DNA from 2 places in the Pseudomonas sp. GW456-12-1-14-TSB6 genome. Region 1 is predicted to be linked to the other one. Evidence: predicted binding sites of a transcription regulator. Region 1 holds the regulator's gene; the other holds the start of a gene.
What was found. Region 1 encodes sigma-54, which starts transcription at its own class of promoters, with help from an activator protein. Its sites were predicted from a motif close to ANTGGCATNNANNTTGCTNT; they were not measured.

Region 1 (6,825 bases):
CTGGAGCCGCACATCGATGCGCAAACCATGGAGATCCACTACACCAAGCATCATCAGACTTACATCAACAACCTGAACGCTGCGGTCGAGGGCACCGAATTCGCGGAATGGCCGGTGGAGAAGCTGGTCGCCAGCGTCCAGCAACTGCCGGAAAAGCTCCGCGCGGCGGTGATCAACCAGGGCGGCGGTCATGCCAACCATTCGCTGTTCTGGGAAGTGATGGTGCCCAACGGCGGTGGCAAACCGGACGGTGCGCTGGCCAGGGCGATCGATGAGCAGCTGGGTGGCCTCGACAGCTTCAAGGACGCCTTCACCAAAGCCGCGTTGACCCGTTTCGGCAGTGGCTGGGCGTGGCTCAGCGTCATGCCCGACAAGAAACTGGTGGTGGAAAGCAGCGGCAACCAGGACAGCCCGCTGATGAACGGCAACACGCCGATTCTCGGGCTCGACGTGTGGGAACACGCGTACTACCTGCGTTATCAGAACCGTCGGCCGGAATACATCAGCGCGTTCTACAACGTGATCAACTGGCCGCAAGTTGCTGCGCGCTATCAGGCCGCGATGGTTTAAGTCCCTATAAAAACAATCCAAGGCTGACTATGGGCACTGAAACACTGGCGATCGGAAGTGGGCGTATGTTTCGTTACGCAATCGGTTCGCTGCTGCTGTTGGCGGGCATGTCCCTGTTGGTCGCACACGGACTCGATTGGCTGAATCTGGAGCCGAGGTTGTCGCGGGCATTGCAGGGCGGCGCGATTTGCGCCCTCGGCACCGCGCTGGGGGCTGTTCCGGTGCTGGTAATCCGCAACATGCCCCAGGCGCTGGGCGATACGCTGTTGGGTTTTGGCGCCGGTGTAATGCTGGCGGCGACCGCGTTTTCACTGATCGTGCCGGGAATCGCCGCCGCCGAAAGTCTGGGACTGAGCCCATGGGGCGCCAGCGGCCTGATTTGCTTCGGCATCATGCTCGGGGCGTTCGGTCTGTATCTGGTTGATCGCCGTGTGTCGGGGGCCTCGCCGGAAATGCTCATCGGCACCGTCGAACATCCGGTGATTCCGCCACGGATCTGGTTGTTCGTGTTCGCCATCATTGCCCATAACATCCCGGAAGGCATGGCGGTCGGTGTCTCGGCGGGCGGTGGAATGCCTGACGCAGAAAGTCTGGCGATGGGCATTGCCTTGCAGGATGTGCCGGAAGGGCTGGTGATTGCACTGGTGCTGGCCGGCGCCGGGATGTCGCGGGTCAAGGCGTTTTTGATTGGCGCAGCGTCAGGTCTGGTCGAACCGGTATTTGCGCTGCTCTGTGCGTGGCTGGTCAGTCTTGCCGAACTGTTGCTGCCCTTGGGGTTGGCGCTGGCGGCTGGTGCCATGCTGCTGGTGGTGACTCACGAGGTCATCCCCGAGTCGCGACGCAATGGTCACGAGAAGCTGGCCAGTCTGGGATTGCTGATCGGCTTCTGTCTGATGATGGTGATGGATACGGCGTTGGGATGAACCGGGGGAGGGAGCGGGCTACTTCGCCTCAGGCGTTTCAACCGCCTTCGTCGAAGTAGTTGTTGATCAGTGTCACCAGCGCGTCCATGGCTTCCTGTTCCTGGTGACCTTCGGTACTCAGGTGGATTTTGGTGCCCTTGCCCGCAGCGAGCATCATCATCGCCATGATGCTTTTACCGTCAACCGTGGTGTCCGGTGTGCGGCCGACTCTGATCGTGCAATCGGGAAACTGGCCCGCCACTCCGACGAATTTTGCCGATGCGCGGGCGTGCAGGCCCAGCTTGTTGATGATTTCTATTTCCCGAGCAGGCATCGCGTTGTGAATCCTTTAGCTGAGGTCGCGGTGGCGAACCTGGACGTTCTTCAGGGTCTTCTGCAGCGCCTGGCCAAGACGTTCGGTCAGGTAAACGGAACGGTGATGCCCGCCGGTGCAGCCGATGGCAATGGTGACGTAAGCGCGGTTGCTCGCCGCAAAGCGCGGCAACCATTTGTTCAGATACGTATAAATGTCCTGGTACATCTCCTCGACCTCCGGCTGCGCCGCCAGATACTCGGCGACCGGCTGATCGAGACCGGATTGCGCGCGCAGTTCCGGTTTCCAGTACGGGTTCGGCAGGCAGCGTACATCGAACACCAGATCCGCATCCACCGGCATGCCGCGTTTGAAACCGAAAGACTCCACCAGAAACGCGGTACCCGGCTCCGGCTGGTTCAACAGGCGCAGCTTGATGGTGTCGCGCAGTTGGTAGAGGTTCAGATTGGTGGTATTGACCTTCAGATCGGCCAGATCGGCAATCGGGCCCAGCAGGGCGGTTTCGTCGTCGATGGCTTCGGCCAGCGAGCGGTTGGCGTTGCTGAGCGGGTGACGACGACGAGTTTCCGAAAAGCGTTTGAGCAACGTTTCGTCATCGGCGTCGAGGTACAGGACATCGCACTGGATATGCCGGCTGCGCACTTCCTCGAGCAACTCTGGAAAACGTGACAGATGACTCGGCAGGTTGCGGGCGTCGATCGAGACGGCCACCAGCGGCTGGAGCATTTCGGTATGAACCAGCGCACGTTCGGCCAGATCCGGCAGAAGACCTGCCGGCAGGTTATCGATGCAGTAGTAACCGTTGTCCTCAAGGACATCCAGGGCGGTACTTTTACCCGAGCCGGAACGGCCACTGACAATGATCAAGCGCATGGTTACGGCCTGTTCTGTTCTTCCAGTACAACCTGGTACAAGGCTTCGTTGCTAGGCGCGCTACGCAGTCTGTCGCGCACGTCCTTGCGGTCGAGCATGCTGGCGATCTGGCGTAACAGCTCCAGGTGCGCATCGGTGGCGGCTTCCGGCACCAGCAGGACGAAGAGCAGGTCCACGGGCGCGCCGTCGATAGCGTCGAAATCGATAGGGGCATCAAGGTGCATCAGCGCACTGATCGGCGCTTCGCAGCCCTTGAGGCGGCAGTGGGGAATGGCGATGCCGTTGCCAAAACCGGTGGAGCCCAGTTTTTCACGGGCAATCAATGCCTCGAATACATCTTGCATCTCCAGATCCGGAACTTCCCGGGCGATCAGGTTGGCAATTTGTTCCAGGGCTTTCTTTTTACTGCCGCCCGGCACGTTCACCAGGGAACGGCCGGGGGTCAGGATACTTTCAAGTCGGATCATGGGGGTGGGGGTTATCGACCGGTAGCGCCCTGAAGCAGGCTCTGGGTCTTTTCCTTATGCTTTTTGAGTTGTTTATCAAGCTTGTCGGTCAGCGCGTCGATCGCAGCGTACATATCGGTATGTTCCGCGTTTGCGACGACCTCATTGCCGGGAATATGCAGCGTGGCTTCGATTTTCTGCTTCAGTTTTTCGACGCACATCGTGACTTGCACGTTGGTGATCTTGTCGAAATGCCCTTCGAGCTTCTTGAGCTTGAGCTCGATGTACTCGCGCAGAGGCTGGGTAACTTCCAGTTGGTGTCCACTGATGTTGACTTGCATACAGCTTCTCCTTCGTTGCCAGTGCATAAAGCGGCAGGCCGAAGAGCCTGCCACTGGAACGCTGTAACGTGGCTTACATCAACCGCTTGCGTTCGCTCGAAGGCGCGATCCCGAGGGATTCGCGGTACTTGGCGACCGTGCGGCGAGCCACCTGAATGCCTTGTGCCTCCAGTAAACCAGCGATCTTGCTGTCACTCAACGGCTTTTTCTGATTTTCCGCGGCAACCAGTTTCTTGATGATCGCGCGGATCGCCGTGGACGAGCATTCACCGCCCTCGGAGGTGCTCACATGGCTGGAGAAAAAGTATTTCAGCTCATATATGCCCCGTGGGGTATGCATGAATTTTTGCGTGGTTACGCGGGAAATCGTCGACTCGTGCATGCCAACCGCTTCTGCAATGTCGTGCAGGACCAGCGGCTTCATGGCTTCGTCGCCGTACTCCAGAAAACCGCGCTGATGCTCGACGATCTGGGTGGCCACTTTCATCAGGGTTTCGTTGCGGCTTTGCAGGCTCTTGATGAACCAGCGGGCTTCCTGCAACTGATTGCGCATGAAGGTGTTGTCGGCGCTGGTGTCGGCGCGGCGCACGAAACCGGCGTACTGGGCGTTGACCCGCAGGCGCGGCACCGACTCCTGGTTCAGCTCGACCAGCCAGCGCTCGTTGTCCTTGCGCACGATGACGTCAGGCACCACGTATTCGGCTTCAGTGGATTCGATCTGCGAACCGGGGCGCGGGTTGAGGCTCTGCACCAGTTCGATGACCTGACGCAGCTCGTCTTCCTTGAGCTTCATGCGGCGCATCAACTGGCTGTAGTCGCGGCTGCCGAGCAAGTCGATGTAATCGGTGACCAGGCGCTTGGCTTCGGCCAGCCAAGGGGTCTTGGCCGACAGCTGGCGCAATTGCAGCAGCAGGCATTCGCCCAGGTTGCGTGCGCCGATGCCGGCCGGTTCGAATTGCTGGATGCGGTGCAGGACGGCTTCGATCTCGTCCAGTTCGATGTCGAGTTCCGGATCAAAGGCGTCGAGAATTTCTTCGAGGGTTTCGTCCAGGTAGCCCTGATTGTTGATGCAATCGATCAGGGTGACAGCGATCAGGCGATCGGTGTCGGACATCGGTGCCAGGTTCAACTGCCACAGCAGGTGGCTTTGCAGGCTCTCGCCGGCGGAGGTGCGGGTGGTGAAGTCCCACTCGTCATCGTCGCTGCTCGGCAGGCTGCTGGCGCTGGTCTGGTAGACGTCTTCCCAGGCGGTGTCGACGGGCAGTTCGTTGGGGATTCGCTCGTTCCATTCGCCGTCTTCGAGGTTATCGACTGTCGGCGCGGTCTCCTGATAGGAGGGTTCCTGGATCTCGGTGTTGGGCTTCTGTTCGGCGTTGTCGGCCATGGGATCGGAGTTGTCGAAGTCGTCGCCGTCTTCCTGGCGTTCGAGCATCGGATTGGATTCCAGAGCCTCCTGGATTTCCTGTTGCAGATCCAGGGTCGACAATTGGAGCAGGCGTATGGCCTGTTGCAGCTGCGGTGTCATCGTCAGCTGCTGGCCCATTCTCAAGACTAGCGATGGTTTCATGGCAGGGGCTTAACACCTTATTCGCCGGCGCTATGCGCCATCCACTACAGGGCGCCGGAGCGCCAAACTTAAGCAAATTATATGCCTGAAACTGTCGTGTTTGCCTAGAGCGCTGTAACAATAAAAGCGTATAAAAAAGGCGCTTCAACGTTACAGCACCCGGACGGCTGGTCGGATGCTGTCGCGCTTACAGGCGGAACTCGTGACCCAGATAGACTTCCTTCACCAGATCGTTGGCGAGGATGGTCGCGGAGTCGCCCTCGGCGATCAACTGGCCGTCATTGACGATGTAGGCGGTTTCGCAGATATCCAGCGTCTCACGGACGTTGTGGTCGGTGATCAATACACCGATACCCTTGGCCTTGAGGTGGTGGATGATCTGCTTGATGTCGCCGACCGAGATCGGGTCGACACCGGCGAACGGTTCGTCGAGCAGGATGAACTTTGGTGCCGTGGCCAGTGCGCGGGCGATTTCCACGCGACGGCGCTCACCACCGGACAGGCTCATGCCGAGGTTGTCGCGGATGTGGCTGATATGGAATTCCTGCAGCAGGCTTTCCAACTCCTTGCGACGACCGGCCTTGTCGAGCTCCTGACGGGTCTCAAGGATGGCCATGATGTTGTCGGCTACCGACAGTTTGCGGAAGATCGACGCTTCTTGCGGCAGATAGCCGATACCGGCCTTGGCGCGACCGTGCATCGGCTGATGGCTGACGTCCAGATCGTCGATCAATACGCGACCCTGATCGGCCTGGACCAGGCCGACGATCATGTAGAAGCAGGTGGTCTTGCCGGCGCCGTTCGGGCCGAGCAGGCCGACGATCTGACCGCTGTCGATCGACAGGCTGACGTCGCGCACGACCTGGCGGCTTTTATAGGCCTTGGCCAGGTGCTGAGCTTTCAGAGTTGCCATTACTGGGTTTTCTCGTCGGTTTTCTTCTTCGGCTGGATCACCATGTCGATGCGCGGACGCGCTTCGGTGACCTTGCTGCCAGTGGCTCGACCGGCGCTGGCCAGTTTCTTCACCGTGTCATAGACGATTTTCTCGCCCTGAGTGGTGTTGTTGTCCTTGTCGACGACTTTCGCCTTGTCGATCAGCACAACGCGGTTTTGCGCGGCGTGGTACTGAATGGTCACGCCCCAGCCCTGTACAGGCTTGGTGTCGCCCGCCGTCTGCAACTGCTCGAAGTAGGCAAGGTTGCCCACCGAGGTCACGACGTCGATATCGCCGGTCTGGGTGCGGGTGATGGTCACGGTGTTGCCTTTGACGATCATCGAACCCTGAGTGATGATTACGTCACCTTTATAGGTAGCAACGCCGTTCTTGTCGTCCAGCTGGGCATCGTCGGCCTGAATACGGATTGGCTGCTCTTGATCGTTCGGCAGAGCCCAGGCGCTCACGCTTCCCAGTGCTGCGCCCAGACTGAGCAAAATAGGGAGGGTTTTAACGAGCCTCATACTGTCCTCTTACGTTCGATAGCAGGTGTATCCTGCTTTCCTTCAAATACGCTTTCATTCCTACGCCAGTCGATACACCGCCAGCGCCGTCGATTCTAACGGGTTGCTGGGTCTGCGCATATTGCTGCTGCGGGAACACCGTCATGCGAGTGGAGGTGATCAGGGTGTCGCGGTTCTTTTCGTCGGTGCGCTTGACGCGTACCGAGTCGATCAGCTCGACCTCGGTGCCACCGGAGTTCACTTCACCGCGTTCGCTGGTCACGTGCCACGGGAAGTCGGTGCCACGGAACATGTTCAGATCGGGCTTGGTGACCAGTGTAATGTCGGTTGCCTT
Region 2 (6,825 bases), on a different contig from region 1:
CCGTGGCCACCGATGTAGGTCTTGGTGTCCTGGCTCTCGACCAGCCGCGCCTCGGCGATTTTCACCGCCTCGGGGATCGGCGTCAGGCCCTGGGCATCCTTGTAGACGCCGACGCCGAGGTCGAACTTGCGCGGGTTGGAGTCCTGCGCGTAGGCCTCCATCAGACCGAGGATCGGGTCGCCGGGCACCCGGCCGATGGCGTCGAAGTGCATTACTTGCGTCCTTCTGCAGTCTTGGCCACTTCGTCAGTGCGCGCGGCCATGATGAAGTCGTTGCGGTGCAGGCCCTTGATCGAGTGGCTCCACCAGGTCACGGTGACTTTGCCCCACTCGGTGAGCAGGCCCGGGTGGTGACCTTCGGCCTCGGAGATCTCGCCGACGGCGTTGGTGAACGCCAGCGCGTGCTTGAAATTCTTGAACAGGAAGACTTTTTCCAGCTGCATGATGCTGTCGCGTACTTCGATGTTCCAGTCAGGGATCTGCTTGATCAGGATCGGCAGTTCTTCATCGCTGACTTGTGGGGCATCGGCACGGCAGGCTTCGCAATGGGCTTGGTTCAAAGTGGACATGGTGGACTTCCTGAAATCTGAAGGTGTTTTTTTATATTGGCCGTCAAAGTCGCCACGCTAAACCAAAGTGGCGACGACTGACAGACTCACTTGTAAGCAAAAGTCGCGGGTCACGCGGCTTTCGGTTTTGGCGGAAACTTCGGTGCGTGCAGACCCAGCTGCATGCCTTGCTTGACCATGGCCATGATGTCTTCGTGGGCCAGGTCGAACAGGCGCTTGAGGTTCGGCAGGACAAAGTACAGCGGTTGCAGGATGTCGATGCGATACGGCGTGCGCATGGCTTCCAGCGGATCGAAGGCCTGATGCTCGGGCTCGTCCGACAGCGAATAAACAGTTTCTTTTGGCGAGGACAGGATGCCGCCGCCGTAGATGCGTTTGCCTTGCGGGGTGTCGACCAGGCCGAACTCGATGGTCATCCAGTACAGGCGCGCCAGGTAAACGCGTTCTTCCTTGGTCGCCTGCAGGCCGAGCTTGCCGTAGGTGTGGGTGAATTCGGCGAACCACGGATTGGTCAGCAGCGGGCAGTGGCCAAAGATCTCGTGGAAAATGTCCGGCTCCTGCAGGTAGTCCAGTTCTTCACGGGTGCGGATGAACGTGGCCACCGGAAACTGCTTGCTGGCGAGCAATTCGAAAAAGGTCTGGAAAGGGATCAGCGCCGGGACGCGGGCAACCTGCCAACCGGTGGTCTCGCCGAGCACCTTGTTGATCTCGCCCAGTTGAGGAATGCGGTCGTGGGGCAGACCGAGTTTTTCGATACCGTCCAGGTATTCCTGGCACGCACGACCCTCGATCACTTTCATCTGGCGGGTGATCAGCGTGTTCCACACCGCGTGTTCTTCTGCGGGGTAGTCGATAAAACCTTGCGCATCGGGCTCGCGGGCCACGTATTGCGTCTGCTTCATACTGCTCTCCTGCGAGGGGAATTTCGTTCTTGTTATGTCCTGCGATGGACTGAGAAATACCCCGGAACGTTTGTTGTTGCAGCAGGTTGAAGACTGGCTGAGTAGGAAAAGTCTCTTTAATTCGTAAAATTTTCGTTACGCTTCGTGCGATAAGTCGTGTTTGCGGTGACTGTCGGGTTTGAAAAGGCTTATGGCTGTCACATAATCTTGACGACTATCTTGCGCGCGGCGCAGAAAATTCCGGCGTCAGACCACCTTTTCACCTGTTTCGGGCCTTTATATGCGTATCAAAGTCCACTGCCAGAACCGCATCGGCATCCTGCGCGACATTCTCAATCTGCTGGTGGAGTACGGGATCAACGTCGCCCGTGGCGAGGTGGGTGGTGAGCATGGCAACGCGATCTATTTGCATTGCCCGAACCTGATCAACATTCAGTTCCAGGCGCTGCGACCGAAGTTCGAGGCAATTGCCGGAGTGTTCGGCGTCAAGCGGGTCGGGCTGATGCCCAGCGAGCGGCGGCACATGGAGTTGAATGCGTTGCTCGGCGCGCTGGAGTTTCCGGTGCTGTCGATTGACATGGGCGGCTCCATCGTGGCGGCCAACCGTGCGGCGGCGCAGTTGCTCGGTGTGCGGGTGGACGAGGTGCCGGGGATTCCGTTGTCGCGTTACGCCGAGGACTTCGACCTGCCGGAACTGGTGCGCGCCAACAAATCGCGAATCAACGGCATGCGGGTCAAGGTCAAGGGCGACATCTTTCTGGCCGACATCGCGCCGCTGCAATCTGAACACGACGACAGCGAAGCCATGGCCGGTGCTGTGCTCACCTTGCACCGCGCGGACCGCGTCGGCGAGCGGATCTACAACGTGCGCAAACAGGAGTTGCGCGGTTTCGACAGCATCTTCCAGAGCTCGAAAGTGATGGCAGCGGTGGTGCGCGAGGCCCGGCGCATGGCGCCGCTGGATGCGCCGTTGTTGATTGAGGGCGAAACCGGCACCGGCAAGGAATTGCTGGCGCGGGCCTGCCACCTGGCGAGCCCGCGTGGTCAGTCGCCGCTGATGGCGCTCAACTGCGCGGGGCTGCCGGAGTCGATGGCCGAGACCGAACTGTTCGGCTACGGCCCCGGTGCCTTTGAAGGCGCTCGGGCCGAAGGCAAGCTCGGGCTGCTGGAGCTGACGGCGGGCGGCACGCTGTTCCTCGATGGTGTCGGCGAAATGAGCCCGCGCTTGCAGGTGAAACTGCTGCGCTTCCTGCAGGACGGCTGCTTCCGCCGTGTGGGCAGTGATGAAGAGGTTTACCTGGATGTGCGGGTGATCTGCGCAACCCAGGTGGATTTGTCGGAGCTGTGCGCGCGCGGCGAATTTCGCCAGGATCTGTATCACCGCTTGAACGTGCTTTCGCTGCACATCCCGCCACTGCGCGAATGCCTCGACGGTTTGACGCCGCTGGTGGAGCACTTCCTCGATCAGGCCAGTCGACAGATCGGCTGCCCGCTGCCGAAACTGGCACCGGCGGCGATGGATCGGCTCAGTCACTACCATTGGCCGGGCAATGTGCGGCAACTGGAGAACGTGCTGTTCCAGGCGGTTTCGCTGTGCGACGGTGGCACGGTCAAGGCCGAGCACATTCGCCTGCCGGATTACGGTGTGCGTCAGCCGCTTGGCGATTTCTCCCTCGAAGGCGGGCTCGACGAGATTGTCGGGCGCTTCGAGAAGGCGGTGCTGGAGCGCTTGTATTCCGAGCATCCGAGCAGCCGGCAACTGGGTAAGCGGCTCGGGGTTTCGCACACTACGATTGCCAACAAGCTGCGTGAGTATGAAGTCGGCAAGGAGTCAGGCAGCGCCTAATCAGCCCCACACTGATCCCCCCCACGCTGATCGTTCCCACGCTCTGCGTGGGAATGCCTCAATGGACGCTCTGCGTCCGCTTTGGGACGCGGAGCGTCCCGGGCTGCGTTCCCACGCGGACGGTTCGACGCCTCGACGTGGGAACGATCCGCGATCCGCGATCAGCAATCAGCAATCAGGGTCAGGTGTTTGCCGCCAAGCGGCATGACACCGCCGGTTTTTCGTCTTCGATACATTTCCCTCCTCCCCGCAAAATCCCTCAAGTCCTTTGTTTACCGGGTCGTGGGCCGCCAGAAAAAAGTTGGTCTGCAAATTGCTTATGGCTCAGCAGTACAGCGGTGGGCGGCAAACGTCCGGCATGCAGAGGAAAGAGTGTGGACAAGTACCTTTATGTGGCAATGACCGGCGCCAGCCAGAACGCACTGGCGCAAAAGGCTCATGCCAACAACCTGGCGAACATCTCCACCAACGGTTTTCAGCGCGACCTGGAGCAGGCGCGTTCGATGCCGGTGTTCGGTGACAGCTTTCCGGCGCGTGCGTTTGCGATGAGCGAACGGCCCGCCACCGACTTCACGCCGGGCTCGCTGGTGCAGACCGGCCGTGACCTCGACGTCGCCGTGTCGGGTAACGGCTGGATCGCCGTGCAGAATCCCAACGGCGGTGAAAGCTACGTGCGCACCGGCAGCCTCAACATCGATGCCCTCGGCGTGTTGCGTGCCGGCAACGGCATGCCGGTCATGGGCAATGGCGGGCCGATCGCGGTGCCGCCGGAGCAGCAGGTGGAAGTCGGCGAAGACGGCACCATCAGTATTCGAGCGATGGGCGAGGGCCCGCGCGTCATGGCCGAAGTCGACCGCATCAAGCTGGTCAATCCGGACATCAAGAACATGAACAAGGGCCTGGACGGTTCGATTTACACCAAGGACGGCCAGCCTGCGCCGGCCGATGCCAACGTCAAACTGGTGTCGGGTTTCCTGGAATCGAGCAACGTCAATGCCGTGGAAGAAATGACGTCGGTGCTGGCCCTGGCCAAGCAATTCGAATTGCACGTCAAGATGATGAACACCGCCAAAGACGACGACCAGGCCATGGCTCGGGTCTTGCAGATCAGCTAATTATCAGAACGTCGCGCCGTAAAACAGGCGCACGAGGAGAATCGAATGCTTCCGGCTCTATGGGTTGCCAAAACCGGTCTGTCCGCCCAGGACACCAACCTGACCACCATTTCCAACAACCTGGCGAACGTGTCGACCACGGGTTTCAAACGTGACCGCGCCGAGTTCCAGGACCTGCTGTACCAGATCAAGCGTCAGCCAGGCGCCCAGTCGACCCAGGACAGCGAACTGCCGTCGGGTCTGCAAGTGGGTACCGGTGTGCGCATCGTCGGCACCCAGAAAAACTTCACCGCCGGCAGCCTGCAAACCACCGAGCAGCCGCTGGACATGGCCATCGACGGTCGCGGATTCTTCCAGATCCTGCAGCCGGACGGCACCACGTCCTACACCCGTGACGGTACGTTCCACCTCGACTCCAACGGCCAGATCGTCAACGCCAGCGGTTTCGCCCTGGAACCGGCCATCGTCATCCCGAACAACGCCCAGACCTTCACTGTGGGCCGTGACGGCACCGTGTCGATCACCACCGCCGGCAACGCCGCCTCGCAAGTGATCGGCAACCTGCAAACCGCCGACTTCATCAACCCGGCCGGTCTGCAAGCGGTGGGCAACAACCTGTTCCTGGAAACCGCCGCCTCCGGTGCGCCGCAAGTCGGTACGCCGGGCCTGAACGGTTTCGGTACCACCCTGCAGAACACCCTGGAAACCTCCAACGTCAGCACCGTGGAAGAGATGGTCAACATGATCACCACCCAGCGCGCGTACGAGATGAACTCCAAGGTGATCTCCACCGCCGACCAGATGCTCTCGTTCGTAACGCAGAATCTGTAATCAAGTCTATGAGGCGGCCATGAGGCTGCCTGCAACACCGTGAGGTAAGGGTCATGAAACGCTTTGTATCTGTTGTGGCATTGAGCGGGGTCGTCTCGCTCGCGGGCTGCGTCGCTCCGACGCCCAAGCCCAATGATCCTTACTACGCCCCGGTGTTGCCGCGCACACCGTTGCCGTCGGCCGCCAACAACGGCTCGATCTATCAGGCCGGTTTCGAGCAGAACCTGTACAGCGACCGCAAGGCGTTCCGGGTCGGTGACATCATCACCATCACCCTGAACGAGAGGACCCAGGCCAGCAAGAACGCCAACTCGCAGGTGGCCAAGAACAGCAAGACCGGTATCGGCCTGACGTCGCTGTTCGGCGGCAGTGCCACCACCAACAACCCGTTGGGCGGTAACGACCTGAGCCTGGATGTCGGTTACAGCGGCGACCGCGCGACCAAAGGTGACAGCAAGGCCGCCCAGGGCAACACCCTGACCGGCTCGATCACCGTGACCGTCGCCGACGTGTTGCCCAACGGCATCATCGCCGTGCGTGGCGAGAAGTGGATGACCCTCAACACCGGCGACGAGCTGGTGCGGATCGCCGGTCTCGTGCGGGCCGATGACATCGCCACCGACAACACCGTGTCCTCGACCCGGGTCGCCGATGCGCGCATCACCTACTCGGGCACCGGTTCGTTCGCCGATGCGAGTCAGCCAGGCTGGTTCGACCGTTTCTTCCTCAGCCCGCTGTTCCCTTTCTAGGTGGCTACGTTGAATCTGAAAAGCTTCATGCTGGCGGCGGCCATGATGTCCGCCGCCTTTGGTGCCCATGCCGAGCGGCTGAAGGACATCGCCAGTATTTCCGGCGTGCGTTCCAACCAGTTGATCGGCTACGGCCTGGTGGTCGGCCTCAATGGCACCGGCGACCAGACCACGCAGACCCCGTTCACCCTGCAGACCTTCAACAACATGCTCTCGCAGTTCGGCATCAAGGTGCCGCCGGGATCGGGCAACGTGCAGCTGAAAAACGTTGCGGCGGTATCGGTGAGTGCCGATCTGCCGGCGTTCGCCAAACCGGGTCAACAGGTCGACATCACCGTGTCGTCCATCGGTAACTCCAAGAGCCTGCGCGGCGGCACGCTGTTGCTGACCCCGCTCAAGGGTATCGACGGCAACGTCTACGCCATCGCTCAGGGCAACCTGGTGGTCGGTGGTTTCGATGCTGAAGGTCGTGACGGTTCGAAGATCACCGTCAACGTTCCGTCGGCCGGTCGCATCCCTGGCGGTGCGTCGGTCGAGCGTTCGGTGCCGAGCGGTTTCAACCAGGGCAACAGCCTGACGCTGAACCTCAACCGTTCCGACTTCACCACCGCCAAGCGCATCGTCGACAAGATCAACGACATGCTCGGCCCTGGTGTCGCCCAGGCCATCGACGGCGGTTCGATCCGTGTGACCGCGCCGCTCGATCCGAGCCAGCGCGTCGACTACCTGTCGATCCTGGAAAACCTCGAAGTCGATCCGGGTCAGGCGGTGGCGAAAGTCATCATCAACTCGCGTACCGGCACCATCGTCATCG

Region 2: a site for sigma-54 is predicted at 3,617-3,636, ahead of AC07Y2_RS13450 (flagellar basal body rod protein FlgF). Genes of this name have one in related genera too.

What each region holds. Positions count from the first base shown of each region.
Region 1 covers NZ_JBWKZE010000005.1:162,354-169,178, forward strand. The annotation lists gene AC07Y2_RS06510 (superoxide dismutase) at 1-570, shown strand, start outside; gene AC07Y2_RS06515 (ZIP family metal transporter) at 600-1,493, shown strand; gene AC07Y2_RS06520 (HPr family phosphocarrier protein) at 1,531-1,806, opposite strand; gene rapZ (RNase adapter RapZ) at 1,822-2,679, opposite strand; gene ptsN (PTS IIA-like nitrogen regulatory protein PtsN) at 2,682-3,146, opposite strand; gene hpf (ribosome hibernation-promoting factor, HPF/YfiA family) at 3,158-3,466, opposite strand; gene AC07Y2_RS06540 (RNA polymerase factor sigma-54) at 3,540-5,033, opposite strand; gene lptB (LPS export ABC transporter ATP-binding protein) at 5,221-5,946, opposite strand; gene lptA (lipopolysaccharide transport periplasmic protein LptA) at 5,946-6,491, opposite strand; gene lptC (LPS export ABC transporter periplasmic protein LptC) at 6,478-6,825, opposite strand, start outside.
Region 2 covers NZ_JBWKZE010000012.1:54,846-61,670, reverse strand. The annotation lists gene AC07Y2_RS13470 (amino acid aminotransferase) at 1-212, opposite strand, end outside; gene AC07Y2_RS13465 (4a-hydroxytetrahydrobiopterin dehydratase) at 212-568, opposite strand; gene phhA (phenylalanine 4-monooxygenase) at 679-1,470, opposite strand; gene AC07Y2_RS13455 (sigma-54-dependent phenylalanine hydroxylase transcriptional regulator PhhR) at 1,751-3,316, shown strand; gene AC07Y2_RS13450 (flagellar basal body rod protein FlgF) at 3,691-4,431, shown strand; gene flgG (flagellar basal-body rod protein FlgG) at 4,477-5,262, shown strand; gene flgH (flagellar basal body L-ring protein FlgH) at 5,316-6,011, shown strand; gene AC07Y2_RS13435 (flagellar basal body P-ring protein FlgI) at 6,039-6,825, shown strand, end outside.